DNA from 2 places in the Actinomadura sp. B10D3 genome. Region 1 is predicted to be linked to the other one. Evidence: riboswitches for the same ligand, from Rfam matches in the RefSeq annotation. Region 1 holds a riboswitch; the other holds the start of a gene.
The links. A riboswitch is a leader RNA that binds a small molecule or an ion and turns the genes downstream of it on or off. The one in region 1 is predicted to bind glycine.
Positions count from the first base shown of each region.

Region 1 (5,701 bases):
CGTGTTCCCGCTGCCGCCGGAGTGGGGCATCGACCTCTACCTGAAGGACGAGTCCGTCCATCCGACGGGTTCATTGAAACACCGGCTCGCGCGGTCGTTGTTCCTCTACGCCCTCGCGAACGGCTGGATCCACGCGGACACGACGATCATCGAGGCTTCCAGCGGGTCGACCGCGGTGTCGGAGGCGTACTTCGCGCGGCTGCTCGGCCTGCCGTTCGTCGCGGTGATGCCCGCGTCCACCAGCCCGGAGAAGATCCAGCTCATCGAGTTCCACGGGGGCCGCTGCCACCTGGTGGACGACCCGTCCGCGATCTACGACGAGTCGCGGCGGCTCGCCGCCGAGTGCGGCGGCCACTTCATGGACCAGTTCACCTACGCCGAGCGGGCGACGGACTGGCGCGGCAACAACAACATCGCCGAGTCGATCTTCGAGCAGATGCGGCTGGAGCGGTTCCCGGAGCCGTCCTGGATCGTCGTCGGCGCAGGCACCGGCGGGACGTCCGCGACGATCGGCCGGTACGCGCGGTACCGGATGTTCCAGACGCGGCTCGCCGTCGTCGACCCGGAGGGCTCGGCGTTCCACGGCTCGTTCGCCGACGGAGACCCGGAGCGGACCGCGGCGGGCTCGCGGATCGAGGGCATCGGCCGCCCGCGCGTCGAGCCGTCCTTCCTGCCGACGGTGATCGACCGGATGATCCGGGTGCCGGACGCGGCGTCCGTCGCGGCGATGCGCTGGACGAGCGAGGTCAGCGGCCGGGACGTGGGCGGCTCCACCGGCACCAACATGTGGGGCGCGGCGGAGCTCATCGCGGAGATGCGGGCGCACGGCGAGCGCGGGAGCGTCGTCACGCTGATCTGCGACGGCGGCGAGCGCTACGCGCACACGTACCGTTCGGACGCGTGGCTCGCGGCGCAGGGCCTCGACATCGCCCCGTACCTGGCCGCGCTGAACGCCTTCCTCAAGACCGGGGAGATGCCGGAGATCCCGTGACGGCTATCCCGTGACACGGACCGGGTTGAACAGGTCGGCGTAGATGAGCAGGCCGCCCATGACGATCAGGACGACCGCCATCACGTAGGTCACCGGCAGCGCCTTGGCGACGTCCACGTAGCCGGGGTCGGGCCTGCGGAAGACCTTCGCGAACGCCTTCTTGATCGCCTCCAGCAGCGCGCCGGCGATGTGGCCGCCGTCCAGCGGCAGCAGCGGGACCAGGTTGAACAGGCCGACCGCGAGGTTCAGCGAGCCGAGCAGCATGACGAAGAAGGAGACCTTCTCGGCCCCGGAGAAGTCGTCGGACGCGGCGACCTCGCCGCCGATGCGGCTGACGCCGACGACGCCGATCGGGCCGTTCGGGTCGCGCTCGTCGCCGCCGAAGGCCGCGTTCCAGACGCCGACCATCTTCTGCGGCATCCGGAGCAGCGCGCCCGTGGTGCGCGCGGTCAGGTCGCCCATCGTGCTGGCGACCGCGCCCGGGCCCTGCCGCTCGATCGCGCTGTCCGGCGTGATCCCGAGGAACCCGACGTTGACGACCTTGTCCTCGTCCTCCAGGTCGTACATCTGGTTGCGGGTGATCGGGACGTTCAGCTCCAGCTCCCGCCCGTCCCGCCGGACGGTCATCGGGACGGTCTGCCCGCCGTCGCCGCGGATGAGCTTCTGCAGCTGCTCGTAGTCGTCGATCTTCTTGCCGTCGAACGCGACGATCCGGTCGCCCGGCTGGAGCCCGACCTGCCGGGCGGGCGTCGGCGCGGCGTTCGCCGGGCACGAGGTGACCTCGGAGCTCGCCGGCACCATGCACTCGGCGACCTCCTTGATCACCGGCTGCGGCTGGTTGGTGCCGATGCCCATCAGCAGGATCGCGAAGAACATCACCGACAGCAGCAGGTTCATGGCGGGGCCGCCGAACATGATCAGCAGCTTCTGCCACCACTTCTTGGCGTAGAAGACGCGGTCCTCGTCGCCGGGCCCGACCTCCTCCAGCGCCGCGCCGCGGGCGTTCTCGATGAGGCCCTGCCACGGGCCGGTGCTGACGCGGCGGACCCGCCCCGGGGCGTCGCCCTTGCGCGGCGGCAGCATCCCGATCATGCGGATGTAGCCGCCGAGCGGGATCCACTTGACGCCGTACTCGGTCTCGCCTCGGTGCCGGGACCACATCGTCGGGCCGAACCCGACCATGAACTGGGTCGTCCGGACCTTGAACAGCTTGGCGAAGGAGAAGTGCCCGAGTTCGTGCAACGCGATGGACACCAGCAGGCCGAAGAAAAGGATCAACGCCCCAGCCAGGTAGTAGACCATGCGTCGTGCCCCTCCGGTCGTGCACCCCGCGCCGGGGGGTGAGCGTTGGCAATCACCTCAGAGTACGTTAACGCGCCCCGGTTGGGTTGAAGCCCGCGGCGAACCGGAGACGACCTCACCGTCCGGGCGATGCAATAATGAGGCCCGCCGTTCATCCCGTGCGGGAGAGTCCCCTGTAGCCAGCCGGGGACGCCGAAGGAGCAAATCCTCCCCGGAAGCTCTCAGGCCCACGGACCGCACGGGCCAGGCGACCTCTGGAAAGCGGGGACCCCGGGTCCCCCGCCGAAGGTGAAAGCCCGCCGCGCAGGCGGGTGAAGCTCTCAGGCGCCGATGACAGAGGGGGAGGCACCGAGACGCCCGGTGCGCGAGTGGGACGATGGACCACGTGCGCCCGTGACGAAGGAGCCGAGCCCATGTCCGCCGATACGAGTCCGAAGAAGACGCCGCTGCACGAGGTCCACGAGGATCTCGGTGCGCACCTCGTCGACTTCGCCGGTTACCTGATGCCGCTGCGCTACGCGAGCGAGACCGCCGAGCACCAGGCCGTCCGCACCGGGGCCGGGCTGTTCGACCTGTCGCACATGGGAGAGATCTTCCTCTCCGGTCCGGGCGCGGGCGCGACGCTCGACTACGCGCTGGTCGGGAACCTGTCGCCGATGCCGGTCGGCAAGGCCCGCTACACGATGATCTGCGGGCAGGACGGCGGCGTCCTGGACGACCTGATCGTCTACCGGCTCGCGGACGAGACCTGGATGGTCGTCGCGAACGCCGCGAACAAGGACGTCGTCCGGGATGCGCTGGCCGAGCGCGCCGCGAACTTCGAGGCGGCCGTGGACGACCGGTCCGCGTCGTACGCGCTGATCGCCCTGCAGGGCCCGCGCTCCCAGGCGATCCTCGAAGGCATGACCGGCGCGCCGCTCGCGGACCTCAGGTACTACGCGATCCTCGCCGACCGGGTCGCGGGCGTCGACGCGCTCATCGCCCGTACCGGCTACACGGGCGAGGACGGCTTCGAGCTGTTCGTCGACGCCGCGGACGCCGTCCCGCTGTGGAAGGCGCTCGCGGCGGTGGACGGGGTCGTCCCGGCGGGACTGTCGGCCCGCGACACGCTGCGCCTGGAGGCGGGCATGCCGCTGTACGGCAACGAGCTGACCGCCGAGACCACCCCGTTCGAGGCGGGCCTCGGCCGGGTCGTGAAGCTGGACAAGCCGGGCGACTTCGTGGGTAAGACCGCCCTGGCGGCGCAGGCGCAGACCCCGCCGGGCCGTAGGCTCGTCGGACTGGTCGCACGGGGCCGGCGCGCGCCCCGCAAGGGATACCAGGTCGTCACGTCCGGCGGCACGCCGTGCGGGGTCGTGACGAGCGGCGCCCCGTCGCCCACACTGGGCACGCCGATCGCCATGGCGTACCTCGACAGCGGCGTCGAGGAGACGGACCTCGCCGTGGACGTCCGCGGCCGGCAGGAGCCGGTGGACGTGGTGACCCTGCCGTTCTACAAGCGTTCCTGAAGTCGTTGACCGGGGGCGTGGGGGCCGGCCCCCACAATGAGAAGAAAGAGAAGTGATCGTGAGCGTTCCTGAGGAGCTCCGCTACAGCGAGGAGCACGAGTGGGTGTCGGGCCTTGGCAACGAGGACGGCATCGTCACGGTCGGCATCACCGCGCACGCCGCCGACGCGCTCGGTGAGATCGTCTACCTGGAGCTGCAGCCGTCCGAGGGCGACACCGTCGAGGCGGGCGAGCCGTGCGGCGAGGTGGAGTCGACCAAGTCGGTCAGCGACATCTACTCCCCCGTCACCGGCGAGATCACCGCGATCAACACCGCCGTGGTGGACGAGCCGAAGGTCATCAACGACGACCCGTACGGCGAGGGCTGGATCTTCAAGGTCCGGATCTCGGAGGAGCCGGGCGACCTGCTCGACTCCGCCGCCTACTCCAAGCTGATCGAGGAATCATGAGTTTGGACGACTCCCTGGCGGCGGCCGACCCCGAGGTCGCCGAGGCGGTCGCGGCGGAGCTGCGGCGGCAGCAGCAGACCCTGGAGATGATCGCGTCGGAGAACTTCGCCCCGGTCTCGGTGCTGGAGGCGCAGGGCTCCGTCCTGACGAACAAGTACGCCGAGGGGTACCCGGGCCGCCGCTACTACGGGGGCTGCGAGCACGTCGACGTCACCGAGCAGCTCGCGATCGACCGGGCCAAGGCGCTGTTCGGCGCGGACCACGCCAACGTCCAGCCGCACAGCGGGGCCCAGGCGAACACGGCGGTCTACTTCGCGCTGCTCCAGCACGGCGACACGATCCTCGGCCTCGACCTCGCGCACGGCGGGCACCTCACGCACGGCATGCGGCTGAACTACTCCGGCAAGGTGCTCAACGTGGTGCCGTACCACGTCCGGGCCGAGGACGGCCTGGTCGACATGGACGAGGTGGCCGCGCTCGCGGCGGAGCACCGGCCGAAGATGATCGTGGCGGGCTGGTCGGCCTACCCGCGGCAGCTCGACTTCCCGGCGTTCCGGCGGATCGCCGACTCGGTCGGGGCGCTGCTGATGGTCGACATGGCGCACTTCGCCGGGCTCGTCGCGGCGGGCCTGCACCCGTCGCCGGTGCCGCACGCCGACATCGTCACGACCACCACGCACAAGACGCTCGGAGGCCCGCGCGGCGGCCTGATCCTCGCTCGCGAGGAGTACGGCAAGAAGATCAACTCCGCGGTGTTCCCCGGCATGCAGGGCGGCCCGCTGGAGCACGTGATCGCCGCCAAGGCCGTCGCGCTCAAGATCGCCGCGTCGGAGGAGTTCAAGGCCCGGCAGGCGGCCACCGTCGACGGCGCGAAGATCCTCGCCGAGCGACTGCTGGCCGAGGACTCCGCCAAGGCCGGCGTGAAGGTGCTCACCGGCGGGACGGACGTCCACCTCGTCCTGGTCGACCTGGTGGACTCCGACCTCACCGGGCGGGACGCCGAGGACCGCCTGCACGACATCGGCATCACCGTCAACCGCAACGCGGTGCCGAACGACCCGCGCCCGCCGATGGTGACGTCCGGGCTGCGGATCGGCACGCCCGCCCTCGCCACCCGCGGCTTCACCGCCGCGGACTTCACCGAGGTCGCGGACGTCATCGCGCTGGCCCTCCAGCCGTCCTTCGACCGCGACGCCCTCGCGGCCCGCGTGAAGGCCCTGGCCGACGCGCATCCCCTGTACCCGAACCTGTGACGGCCGGTCGCCCCCTCCCCTTCCGGGAGGGGGCCGCGGCTACACCGAGGTAGCGCATGGCCATCAGCGTCTTCGACCTGTTCAAGATCGGTATCGGACCGTCGTCGTCCCACACGGGCGGCCCGATGGCCGCCGCGCACCGTTTCGCCCGCGGCCTCGGCCAGGACGGCCTGCTGGAGAAGACGGCGTCCGTCCAGGT
Region 1 is NZ_JBDPLY010000035.1:32,104-37,804, forward strand. Features, by position in the region: gene ABGB11_RS36370 (PLP-dependent cysteine synthase family protein) at 1-991, shown strand, start outside; gene ABGB11_RS36375 (site-2 protease family protein) at 995-2,293, opposite strand; glycine riboswitch at 2,445-2,540, shown strand; gene gcvT (glycine cleavage system aminomethyltransferase GcvT) at 2,707-3,801, shown strand; gene gcvH (glycine cleavage system protein GcvH) at 3,860-4,249, shown strand; gene glyA (serine hydroxymethyltransferase) at 4,246-5,502, shown strand; gene ABGB11_RS36395 (L-serine ammonia-lyase) at 5,559-5,701, shown strand, end outside.

Region 2 (5,701 bases), on a different contig from region 1:
GCGCGTCGCCCGCGACAGCGCCACCCGCTGCAGCAGCGGCACCGCGGAGCCCAGGGCCTCCTCGCCCAGCACGGCGGCGGCCGTGCGGACCGCCCGCTCCGGGTCGGTCCGCAGCGCCAGCGTGGTGAGGAGCTGTGCGAGGTCCAGCCGCAGCGCGAGGTCGCCCGCCGCCGTCTCCCCGGACCGCAGGTCGGTGATGTAGGCGAGGCCGTCCTCGCCGACGAGGACCGCCTCCTCCTGCAGCCGGCGGTGGGCGAGCCGCCCCGCCTGCAGGGAGCGGAACTGCCGCCACACGTCGGTCAGCAGCTCGTCGGTGATCTCCTCGTCGGGGACGTCGCCGAGCCGCCGCCCCGGCACGTGCTCGTAGGCCAGCAGCGCCGCCTCCGTGCCGACCTCGCACGTCCCGGCGAGGCGGGGGGTCCGGGCGCCCGCGGCGTCCACGGCGTAGGCCATCAGCGACTCCAGTTCCAGGGAGCGGCGCAGCGACCGCAGCGTCCGCCCGGTGGTGGCGCCGCGCAGGCGCAGCATCCGCCAGATCCGGTAGAGCAGGCCGGCGGTCTGCTGGTCGCGGTCCAGGACGCGGACCTCCAGATCCCAGTCGCCGTGCACCCCGCGTCCCAGCGGCACCCGGCCGCCGAGCCCGCCACCGAGCCCGCCCCCGTGCTCGCCGGCCGGGTCGCGGGCGAGGACGACGCCGTAGCGGCGGGGCTCCTCGGCTCCGTCGGCGGGCTCGTCCAGCCGCGCGCCGCGCTTCGGGCGCAGCCCGAGCCGTTCGAGCGACGCGACGACCGTCCGGCCCGCCGGGCGGGGGTTCGGCGTGCCGACCGCGTAGAGGGTGCCGTGCCCGATGGCCCGGCCGAGCGCGTAGGTGGCCGCGAGCGCCGCGACCGACGCGTAGGACGCGGTGAGCCCCGTCAGCGCCGCCAGGCCGATCATCGCCCAGGTCGCGGCCTGCCAGCGGGCGCGGCCCGCCATCCCGACCGCGCTGACGAACGCGATCACCGGCGCGATGTCGGTGTGCACCGGGGCGGTCTCGGTGCCGCCCCAGATCAGCGAGTCCAGCACGCCGCCGGGCGCCGCCCGCACCACGAGGTCGTCCAGGCCCACCGTGATCCCGAACGCGATCACCGCGGCGAGCAGCGCGATCGCGACCCGCGTCCCGTCCTTGTGGAACAGCCGCTCGACGGCGAACGCGACCGGCACGGCCAGGACCCCGAAGCTCGACACCAGCGTCGCGAGCGTCAGCAGCAGCCGGGGCGCGTGCGCGGTGCCCTCGGCGATGTCGGTCTGCAGGCCGTGCGTGGTCTGCTGGGCGATCGAGACCAGGAGCATCACGACGGCCAGTCCCACCACCGACGCCGCGAACCTGATCGCGTCGGAGGGCCGGCGGATCCGGTCCGGCTGCGCGGGCTCGTCGACGGGCACGCCGGCCGCCGCGCCCTGCCTCGGCCGCACCGCGCCGTCGCGGGTCTGTGTCACGCCGTACCGCCGCCCTGACCGTCCGTCATCCTGATCAGCGTCCCAGGACCGGCGGCGCGCCGTCGAGCGACGGGCCGCCGGTCCGGCCGCGCGCGTCCACCCCACAGCCCATCTCCGCCCCCGGGCCCGAGCCCGTCCCGTCCCAGGTGAGTGTGCACAGCGTACTCGCCGGTACCGGGGTGGCGGAGCGGGACCGCCCCCTCCGCCACCTGGGGGCGGGACGATCGCGACATCCGGTCTTTGGGTAGGGTTTCTGGAGGAAATGCCGACGACCCTGTGCGGGAGAGACCCCACGCCGCCAGCGTGGGGCGCCGAAGGGGCAACCTCCCCGGAACCTCTCAGGCAAAAGGACCGCGCGGGCGAGGCACCTCTGGAAAGCAGGCGCCCGACCCATCGCGGGAGGGCGGCTCACCGAAGGGGAAACCCCGCCGCGCGGGCGAAGCTCTCAGGTGCCGATGACAGAGGGGGAGACGGCCGCCGGCCCGGGTGCCGGCGGTGGCCTGAGCGACCGCAGCAGCCAGGAGGCTCTCCATGACCGCCCAGTTCTTCGCCCCCGTGGCCTCGCCGCAGCATCCCCGGACCGTCTTCGCCGACCGGCATGTCGGCCCCTCCCCGGACGACCAGGCCCGGATGCTGGCCGCCATCGGCTACTCCGGCGTCGAGGCGCTGGTCGACGACGCGGTCCCGGCCGCGATCCGCACCTCCCGGCCGCTGGACCTGCCGCCCGCGCTGAGCGAGACCGCCGCGCTGGACCGGCTCCGCGAGCTGGCCTCGCGCAACACCGTGCTCACGTCCATGATCGGGCTCGGCTACCACGGCACGATCACACCCGGCGTGATCATGCGGAACGTGCTGGAGAACCCGGGCTGGTACACCGCCTACACCCCGTACCAGCCGGAGATCTCGCAGGGCCGCCTGGAGGCCCTGCTCAACTTCCAGACGGTCGTCGCCGACCTCACCGGGCTGCCGGTCGCGAACGCCTCCATGCTGGACGAGGGCACCGCCGCCGCCGAGGCCATGGCCCTGGCCCACCGCGCGTCCCGGCGCAAGGAGCCCGGGACGTTCCTCGTCGACGCCGACGCGCTGCCGCAGACGATCGAGGTCGTCCGCACGCGCGCGGTCCCGCTCGGCATCGAGGTGGTCACCGCGGACCTGTCCGGAGGGCTTCCGGACGGCGACTTCTTCGGGGTCCTGCTGCAGTACCCGGGCGCGTCCGGCGCCGTCCGCGACCTGGAGCCCCTGATCTCCCAGGCGCGCGAGCGCGGCGCCAAGGCGGTCGTGGCCGCCGACCTGCTCGCGCTGACGCTGCTGCGCCCGCCGGGCGAGTCCGGCGCGGACATCGCGGTCGGCTCCGCGCAGCGGTTCGGCGTCCCGTACGGGTTCGGCGGCCCGCACGCCGGCTACATGGCGGTCGCCGAGGGCCTCCAGCGGCAGCTCCCCGGACGGCTCGTCGGCGTGTCCGTCGACGCCGACGGCTCCGCCGCATACCGGCTGGCGCTGCAGACCCGCGAGCAGCACATCCGCCGGGAGAAGGCCACCAGCAACATCTGCACGGCGCAGGTCCTCCTCGCCGTGATGGCGAGCATGTACGCGGTCTACCACGGCCCCGAGGGGCTGGCCGCGATCGCGCAGCGGACGCACCGCCGCGCCGCGGAGATCGCCGCGGGGCTGCGCGCCGGCGGCGTCGAGGTCGTGCACGCCGAGTTCTTCGACACCGTGCTCGCCCGCGTCCCCGGCCGGGCGGCGGACGTGGTCGCCGCGGCCCGCGAGCGGGGCGTCAACCTGCGCGCGGACGGCCCGGACCTGGTGGGGATCGCCTGCGACGAGACGACGCTGCCGGAGCACGTCGCCGCCGTCCTCGGCGCGTTCGGCGTCCCCGAGGCCGGCGAGCCCGCCGAGGCCGTCCCGGCCGGCCTGCGCCGCGAGAGCCCCTACCTCACCCACCCGGTCTTCCACGCGCACCGCTCGGAGACCGCGATGCTGCGCTACCTGCGCAGGCTCCAGGACAAGGACATCGCGCTCGACCGGTCGATGATCCCGCTCGGCTCCTGCACGATGAAGCTGAACGCCACGGCGGAGATGGAGCCGATCACCTGGCCGGAGTTCGCGGACATCCACCCGTTCGCGCCCCTCGACCAGGCCGCCGGCTACGTCGAGCTGATCGGCGAGCTGGAGCGCAACCTCGCCGAGATCACCGGGTACGCGAAGGTGTCGGTCCAGCCGAACGCCGGGTCGCAGGGCGAGCTGGCCGGCCTGCTCGCCATCCGCGGCTACCACGCCTCACGCGGCGAGGAGCACCGGAACGTCTGCCTGATCCCGTCGTCGGCCCACGGCACCAACGCGGCCAGCGCCGTCATGGCCGGGATGCGCGTGGTCGTCGTCGCCTGCGACGAGGGCGGCAACATCGCCCTGGACGACCTGCACGCCAAGATCGGCGAGCACGGCGAACGGCTCGCCGCGATCATGGTGACGTACCCGTCCACGCACGGCGTCTTCGAGGAGACGATCACCGAGGTGTGCGCCGCCGTGCACGACGCGGGCGGCCAGGTCTACGTCGACGGCGCCAACCTCAACGCGCTGGTCGGCCTGGCCCGACCGGGCGAGTTCGGCTCGGACGTCTCGCACCTCAACCTGCACAAGACGTTCTGCATCCCGCACGGCGGCGGCGGCCCCGGCGTCGGCCCGATCGGCGTCCGCGAGCACCTCGCCCCGTTCCTGCCCAGCCACCCGCTCCGCCCGGAGGCCGGGCCGCGGACGGGCGCCGGCCCGATCTCCGCGGCCCCGTGGGGCTCGGCCGGCATCCTGCCGATCTCCTGGGCCTACATCGCGATGATGGGGCCGGACGGCCTGCGCGCCGCCACCGAGGGCGCCATCGTCGGCGCCAACTACCTCGCCGCCCGGCTCGCCCCGCACTACCCGATCCTCTACACGGGCCGCAACGGCCTCGTCGCGCACGAGTGCATCGCCGACCTGCGCCGGATCACCAAGGAGACCGGGATCACCGCCGAGGACGTCGCCAAGCGCCTCATCGACTACGGCTTCCACGCCCCGACCCTGTCGTTCCCCGTCGCCGGCACCCTGATGATCGAGCCCACCGAGTCCGAGGACCTCGCCGAGCTCGACCGGTTCTGCGACGCCATGATCGAGATCCGCCGGGAGATCCGGCGGGTCGCCGACGGCGGCTACGACCGGGAGGACAACCCGCTGAAGAACGCGCCGCACACGGCCGGCTGCCTGGTCTCCGACGACTGGAAGCACCCCTACACCCGCGAGGAGGCCGCCTACCCCGTCCCGTCCCTGCGCGAGGCCAAGTACTGGCCCCCCGTCCGCCGCATCGACCAGGCCTACGGCGACCGCAACCTGGTCTGCTCCTGCCCTCCCCCCGAGGCGTACGAAATGTGATCTTGCCGGGCTTTCGAGTGTCGCCGCGGGACGCGGCGGGCCACGGGTCGCTACGCTCGTCGCGGACCCCGACCCCCAGAGGGCAGAAGAGCGATGAGCGAGTCCCCGGATCCGGTATCCGACGACGCGGTGCGGCTGTGCGAGGAGGCCCGCGACCTCGCCGAGAACGGCGACGCGGTGCGGGCCGTACCGCTGTTCGAGAAGGTGCTCGCGCTCGGCGACACGCCGTGCCGGGCCCGGGCCGCGCTCGGCCTCGCGGTCGTCCTCGACGACGCCGGGGAGGTGGAGCGGGCCCGGGAGGCCGACCGGGCCGCCATCGCGACCGCCGACCCCGAGTACGGCCCCCGCGCCGCCTACCACCTGGCCCTGACGCACGAGCGCGCCGGCGAGCCGGAGCGGGCGGCGCCCGCCTGGCGGGTCGTGGTCGACTTCGGCAACCCCGCCTACCTCCCGCCGGCCCATCTCGCGCTGGCCAGGATCGCCGACGACGCCGGCGACTTCGAGACGGCGCGCGACCACTGGGAGGCGGTCATCGGCACCGGCGACGCCGAGTACGGGCCGCCCGCCGCCCATGACCTGGGCCAGCGGCTGCTGGAGCGGGGCGAGCCGGCGCGGGCGCAGCGGATCCTCGCCGCCGGCCTGCGGCTGATCGACCGCGGCGCCGCCCCCTACGCCTACGCCAGGCTCGCGGTCGCGCTCGGCATCTCCTACCTCGACCAGGCGATCGGCTCGTTCGGCGCGGCGCTGGAGGAGGACCCGTCCGACCCCGAGGTCGGGCCGCTCGCCACCGAGCTGCTGGCGCGGACGCTGCCGCTGCGGG
Region 2 is NZ_JBDPLY010000004.1:58,045-63,745, reverse strand. Features, by position in the region: gene ABGB11_RS08780 (lysylphosphatidylglycerol synthase transmembrane domain-containing protein) at 1-1,479, opposite strand, end outside; glycine riboswitch at 1,749-1,843, shown strand; gene gcvP (aminomethyl-transferring glycine dehydrogenase) at 2,011-4,881, shown strand; gene ABGB11_RS08770 (tetratricopeptide repeat protein) at 4,975-5,701, shown strand, end outside.
Region 2: it holds a riboswitch for glycine, as region 1 does, so the genes downstream of both, gcvP (aminomethyl-transferring glycine dehydrogenase) here and gcvT (glycine cleavage system aminomethyltransferase GcvT) in region 1, are expected to answer to the same signal.